DNA from 3 places in the Zunongwangia sp. HRR-M8 genome. Region 2 is predicted to be linked to each of the others. Evidence: riboswitches for the same ligand, from Rfam matches in the RefSeq annotation. Region 2 holds a riboswitch; each other region holds the start of a gene.
The links. Region 2 has a riboswitch for thiamine pyrophosphate ahead of thiM (hydroxyethylthiazole kinase). Riboswitches for the same ligand answer to the same signal wherever they lie in the genome.

Region 1 (2,269 bases), 1.4 Mb from region 2:
TTCCAACGAAAAAATAAATCGGAATTCCGCTATCTTTAATTTCAGCGAGTTTCCCTAAAACCCTAACAAAGCCTTTTGGTACGGCATGCTTATATTCAAACCAAAAATCGAATAGATCGCCCAGTAAAAAAATAGCCGCTGCATCTTCTTTAATTTCATCCAGCCATTTAACGAATATCGCCTCGCGTACTTTGCTGGCTTCTTTGGTAGGAGCACCTAAATGATTATCGCTAGAGAAGTAAACCTTTTTTCCGGTAGGTAGTTGCATACGATGAAATATAAATCAAATATACTTATTTCTACAAAGATGTTTTGCGTTAGGGATAGTAGCGGCATCCTTTTTTATTTGCCAGTTAGCACCTGTAAATGTTGAGAACATAATTACAAAGCAAATAAAAAAGATAAAGCGAATAGCCCGACCCGCTAGGGGAACGCCCTAATTATCGCTGGCATACCACTCGGCGAAACTAGTTTCAGTCTCCTGAAGTTTTAGCGAATGTAGTTTGATGTGACCTGGTAAGTGTTTGTTTATTTTTTGAGAAAAATCGATCACCATATTTTCACTGGTGGGTTGATATTCTACTAAAATCACGTGATGTCCACGATCTTTTAATTCTTTCGCGAGTTCTATATGAGGCGTATTTTTGTTGAAAACGGTGGCATGATCAAATTGGTCTACAATTTCAGACTTTACGATTTTTTTTAAGTCGCCAAAATCGATTACCATACCGTACTTCACATTATCAGTATCGCTAATTGGTTCTCCAATAACGGTTACACTAAGTTTGTAACTATGGCCATGGACGTTGCGACACTTACCATCGTAGCCGTAAAGTGCGTGTCCTGTTTCAAAAGAAAATTGTTTGGTAATCCTGATTTTTGCCATACCGAAATTTTAAGTCTGCCGTATATAATTTGGATTTCCCTAAAATTTTAAAGCTGAAATTATGAAAAATTGCTTCGGAAACTTTTCGGGAAATTTAAGTGCAAAGGTATTAAAAGTGTATTCAAAATAGAATAATAAGCCTTTAGCATTTTTTTAATTCGGATTATTTCATTTAACTTTGAGAAAGTAAACTTTAGGGGTGCTGATTCAATTCGGCTGAGAAAAACCCTTTGAACCTGATACAGATTAGCATCTGCGAAGGGAAAAGTTAGAAAATTTTGAATTGATTTTATCCAAATTAAGGGGTAAGTTCTATTTCATATTACTTTTCTTCAAAGACCATCCTCTTTGGTTTACGGCTATTAAAATCGAAACGATATGATAACTGTAAACGTCAACAACCAAAACCATTCTTTTAAAGAACCTGTAAAGCTTCAGGAGTTATTGGAGCAATTGAATATTCAGGCTTCAGGAATTGCTATTGCCATTAACAACGAAATTATTTCTAAACCACAGTGGGAACACACACTAGTGGAAGAAGGCAGTAACGTATTGGTGATTCGTGCTACGCAAGGCGGTTGATCGTTTTATTTTCAGTAATCAAATTTTAAACATCAATCTAAACCTTTTTAGTATGAAACCTAACCAATTACCGAGGGAAGAAGCCATCAGCAGAACGCCTTTTCCAAATTCAGAAAAAATTTATGTAAAAGGCCAACTTCACGAAAATGTGAAGGTGCCTATGCGTAAAATTATGCTTGATGATACCGTCGATAAATTTAACGGAACAAAAACGTCAAACGAACCGGTCTTGGTGTACGATACCAGTGGTCCTTTTACCGATCCAAATGTAGAAATTGATGTGCGCCAAGGTTTACAACCCATTCGCCAACAATGGATTTCAGGAAGAGAAGATGTAGAGCAATTATCTGGACTTTCCTCAGAATATGGACGGCAGCGTGAAGAGAACGAAAAGTTAGATGAACTTCGGTTTAAACGAATTCGAAAACCTTTAAAAGCGAAACCGGGGCAAAATGTAACCCAAATGCATTACGCGCGTAAAGGCATTATTACGCCAGAAATGGAGTTTATTGCTATTCGGGAAAATCAGAAGCTTCAGGAAATCAATCAGATTACCGAGCAACATCCGGGCGAAAGTTTTGGGGCGAGTATTCCTAAAGTAATTACTCCTGAATTTGTTAGAGATGAGGTTGCCAAAGGACGCGCAATTATACCAAGTAATATTAATCATCCGGAAAGTGAACCAATGATTGTTGGGCGTAATTTCCTGGTTAAAATCAATGCCAATATTGGGAATTCTGCGGTAAGTTCTTCTATTGAAGAAGAAGTAGAAAAAGCAGTTTGGGCTTGCCGTTGGGGCGC
Region 2 (2,269 bases):
ATAAGCTACAGGATCTGCACCAGCTTTTGTTACCCAAAATAAATCCATCTGAAAATTCACCAAATCTGGATCTGTATTCTCTAAGAAATATTCTATTGGTACTATTCCATTTTCGTTTTTCTTAAACTCAAAATCGTGATTATGATACAATAATTCTATCCCGGCTTTTTTACATTTTTCACCTATAGTATTAAAGATATCGACTAAAAAATCAAGATCATCGTCCATTCCCATAGTCTGAGTTTGCTCATCAAAAGTAAACTTACCCATTGGCGGTACAGGAATCACAAAATATTGAAAGCCGGCTTTTTTCACATCAGCTATCATCTGATCTACATTTTCCATGGTTACGCCACCTTGATGGGAGCTTAATGGTTTGGTGTGATATTTACCTAATAATTTTTTAAATTTCTTAGGCTTCATTCCATAAAACAGACCATCGTTATAACCAGCAGCTTCTATATATAAATATCCAATATCTGCAACTTCATCGATAGTTTCCTCTGGCGATTTTGCCATCTCTTCCCTAACCGTATAAAGCGTAGCTGCACCAAATTGTCGCTGCACCAAAATCGGGAAAGAAGCAAGTAGCGATAAAATTAGTAAAGTACTGCGAAGATTTTTAAGAGTTTTCATATAATTACATTTTAGAAAAAGGATGCCCGCAATACCATTTTAAATATTGAACTAGTGCTCCGGTTTACCTAATTTAACGAATATTCTTGCTAAATATAGAATATTTAATGTTTAATAAAGAAACGTTGCTCAAAAAATAAACCTGGTAAACTTAATTCATCAAAAATTTTATCAGCCCTCATTTTTACCTTAATTTTACGATGCTTTAGGGGTATTCTGAAAGAAGAATTGAGAGAGTCCCTTTGAACCTGATACGATAAAATCGTCGTAGGAAAAAGTTTGCCAAACTTAGGCTCGTGTACTTGCCTTTATTTTTTCTAAGCAGTTTTCTCTAAAGCCAAAAACTGACCCAACTATGAAAAAAATTCTTTGGCAACATATTCAAGATTTAAAAAAATCGGTGCCATTAATTCACAACATTACTAATTATGTAGTGATGAATAATACTGCAAACGCTTTATTGGCAGCTGGAGCTTCTCCTATTATGTCCCATGCCCAATCTGAAATTGAAGATATGGTAAGCATCTGCCAGGCGCTAGTGATTAACATAGGAACTTTAGATGAGTACTGGAGCATTAGCATGATTAAAGCTGCAAAAAAAGCAAATGACCTTGGTAAATCCTGGCTTTTAGATCCTGTAGGTGCCGGCGCAACGCCTTACCGCAACGAAATTATCGCCGAGTTACTAGAGCTAAAACCCACAATTATCAGAGCAAATGCTTCAGAAATTATGGCTTTGGCTAAAGCTTCAAATCTTACTACAAAAGGAGTAGATAGCACTGCTGAAAGTACTGAAGCTATCGAAGCAGCCAAATCTTTAAATAAAGAATTTGGAGCAGTGGTTTGTATATCGGGAGAGACCGATATCATTATTGATGGGCATCAAAAAATTTCACTAAAAAATGGTGATGCACTAATGGCAAAAGTTACCGGTCTTGGGTGCTCGGCTTCCGCAATTACAGCTGCTTTTGCGGCAGTTATCGATAATAAATTTGAAGCTACCACCACAGCCATGGCTTTAATGGGAGTTTGTGGCGAAATCGCTGCTAAAAATTCGGCCGGACCGGGTAGTCTTCAACTAAATTTACTCGATAAATTATACAATATTACTGAAGAGGAATTCCTTTCTCATCTTAAAATTAGCGAATAATGCATCCTGATTTTCCGTACCAATTATACTTGGCTATTTCAGAAGAAAGTTGTGTGCATCATCCTTTACTTCAGGTAGCTGAAATGGCTATCGAAGGAGGAGTAGATATTATCCAGCTTCGGGAGAAAAATTTAGACACTTCAGCATTCATCAAAAATGCCGAAGCGCTAAAAAAAATCACTGATAAATATAAAATTCCGCTTATTATTAATGATAATCTTGAAGTTGCAAAAGCGGTAGATGCCTTCGGAATTCATGTGGGAAATAATGATGTGCCTCCTTCTGAAATTCAGCAAAAATGGAATAAAAATAAATCTATAGGATATTCTATCGAATACTTGGAACAGCTTGAAAACGATCAAACTAAAGTCGCAAATCACTTAGGAATTAGCCCGGTTTACAGCACCAAAACCAAAACCGATACAGTAACCGAATGGGGAATCGACGGAATAAAAAAAATACGCGCTTTAACCCAAAAACCAC
Region 3 (2,269 bases), 230 kb from region 2:
TAATCTTATACAAACACGTTGTACACAATATAAAAAAACATCCGTCACTAAATGAAAATTCTATTTATTGAATTTAGATTCGAAAATGAATGAATTACGAAATCTTCAATTTTTTCTTTCATTATTAAGTTTTCTTTTTTTGGACGATATGCTACAGTTTTCATTCCAGCACTCTTTGCTGACAATAAACCAGAATAAGAATCTTCAAAAACAACACAGTTTTTAGGATTTATTTTCAGATTTTTAGCAACAGACAAATAAACTGCTGGATTTGGTTTACCCTTTTTTTCAAATTCGGCAGATGTAAAAAAATCGAAATAATCAGATATATTTAATTTTTCAAGAACAACTGGAATTAGCTCATATGGTGCATTTGTTGCGAGGCCTATTTTAAATCCTTTAGTTTTTATAAATTTCAAAAGACCTTTTATTCCCTTAATTTCTTTCCCTTCTTTTTTAATCAGCAATTTCACGCATTCAATAACTTCGTTTTGAACATCTTGAAATGATTTACCTTCCCATTGATAATAACCGTACCAAAATTTAGTAACTTCAATTGTGGTCATAAATTTTGTTTGACTACATAATTCAGGTGTTAGACTAACACCTAATGAGCCAAAAACTTTTTTTTCTGCAATTTCCCAAAAAGGTTCAGAATCAATCAGAACACCATCCATATCAAAAATTACCGCTTTTATTTCTTCTTTCATTTTTTAAACTCTTTCCATTTTTTTATTTGATATGATGAATCCCAGAACTCAAATTCCAATCTTGTAGATGTAATGAAAACTTCTGTCATACGAGCTTGAATTTTTGTCGATGCATTAAAAGCAAAATTATCGCAAATATCAATTGCATCTTTAACAACTAAATCAAAGTCATTACCTGCATATGTATCAATCCATTTTTGATACGGGTTATTTTTGCTTTTCTGATTTTCATAGATATATTCCCCCACTTTTTTATAAATCCAAAAGCAAGGCAATACTGAAGCCATTCCAATCTCAACTGATTCGAATGAAGAAACAGCTTTGATATGACTTGTATAATGATGAATTAAAGGCTCAATAATATTTGACGGAACAATATTAAAGTCTTTGAAATAGAACTCGTGTAATTCTCTTTCAGCTATAATAGCAGTTTCAGCAAAATGAATAAGAGATATTGTCTCTTTGACATCATAACTTTTTGATGCTAGTAAGGATAAAGTTTTTCCGAAATTTTCTAAATATTTCGAATCTTGTTGCATATAAAACTTAAATTTTTCTTTATCTAAATTACCATTCATCAATTCCTGAATAAAAGGCATTTTTAAAATTGAGTTAAAAATAGGCTTAATTGTTTCCCAAGATTTATCTGACCAAGTCATATTTTATACAATTTAATTTAATAAAAATATGGATAGATAGGTCTGATTAATAAAAGAGGAAGTTCTCTCTCATTAATTACTAGACTTTTCCCTACGATAGTGTTAACCATATCAGGTTCAAAGGGACTCTCTCAATTCTTATATAGAATACCCCTAAAGCTTGACAAATATAGTATTTATTAAGTAAATTGAATAGAAATACTGTGTACAACACCGTATACCAGCAATTGCGGCTTTGTGTCCTGCGGACACAACCGCGCAAGCATAAAAGTCGGGGATTTTTTCTATCTTAGTTGTCTAATTCCCGCAACTGACGGGTATACAATACCGTTGTGCTTCATACTGACCCGTCCTGAATAAAGGCTACATAATTTCAAACATTATGTATAAAAATGACAGAGTAATCAGACGGTATTCCGAATCGTTCAAACTAAAAATTTTAGACGAACTTACGGCAGGAAAACTAAACAAGTATCAACTAGGGAAAGCTTACGGCATTGCTCCAACAACCATCAATGAGTGGGTCAGAAAATATAACCGTAAAGACCTTATGAACACCAGAGTGACTGTGAAAACAAAAGATGAGATTACACGTATCAAACAGCTTCAAAAAGAAATTGAACAGCTGAAGAAACTTCTTTTGAAAAAGGATATGGACGCCCTTATAGAAGATTCTTATCTTGAAGTGGCAGCAGAACAGCTGGGCTATAAATCAGTGCTTGAACTTAAAAAAAAACTAAGTATCAAGCCTTGATCAAGGCCAAGCAGAAATCCAGAGGATCTGCATCCCTCTCAGCCATAACAGCCTATTTTGGTCTTAAACGTGACGCCTACTATAAATACAAACGTAGAGAAAACAAACGTTCAGAACTAGAAAATAAGGTTGTTGACATTGTCAAG

Region 1: another riboswitch for thiamine pyrophosphate. It lies ahead of thiS (sulfur carrier protein ThiS); the one in region 2 lies ahead of thiM (hydroxyethylthiazole kinase).
Region 3: another riboswitch for thiamine pyrophosphate. It lies ahead of tenA (thiaminase II); the one in region 2 lies ahead of thiM (hydroxyethylthiazole kinase).

Annotation. Positions count from the first base shown of each region.
Region 1 is NZ_CP115161.1:3,728,755-3,731,023, reverse strand. It holds gene PBT89_RS16275 (UDP-2,3-diacylglucosamine diphosphatase) at 1-268, opposite strand, end outside; gene PBT89_RS16270 (6-pyruvoyl trahydropterin synthase family protein) at 437-886, opposite strand; TPP riboswitch at 1,072-1,167, shown strand; gene thiS (sulfur carrier protein ThiS) at 1,265-1,468, shown strand; gene thiC (phosphomethylpyrimidine synthase ThiC) at 1,521-2,269, shown strand, end outside.
Region 2 is NZ_CP115161.1:2,313,509-2,315,777, forward strand. It holds gene PBT89_RS10035 (sugar phosphate isomerase/epimerase family protein) at 1-636, opposite strand, end outside; TPP riboswitch at 834-927, shown strand; gene thiM (hydroxyethylthiazole kinase) at 992-1,786, shown strand; gene thiE (thiamine phosphate synthase) at 1,786-2,269, shown strand, end outside.
Region 3 is NZ_CP115161.1:2,082,589-2,084,857, forward strand. It holds gene hxpB (hexitol phosphatase HxpB) at 48-710, opposite strand; gene tenA (thiaminase II) at 707-1,369, opposite strand; TPP riboswitch at 1,441-1,534, opposite strand; gene PBT89_RS09040 (transposase) at 1,752-2,123, shown strand; gene PBT89_RS09045 (IS3 family transposase) at 2,120-2,269, shown strand, end outside.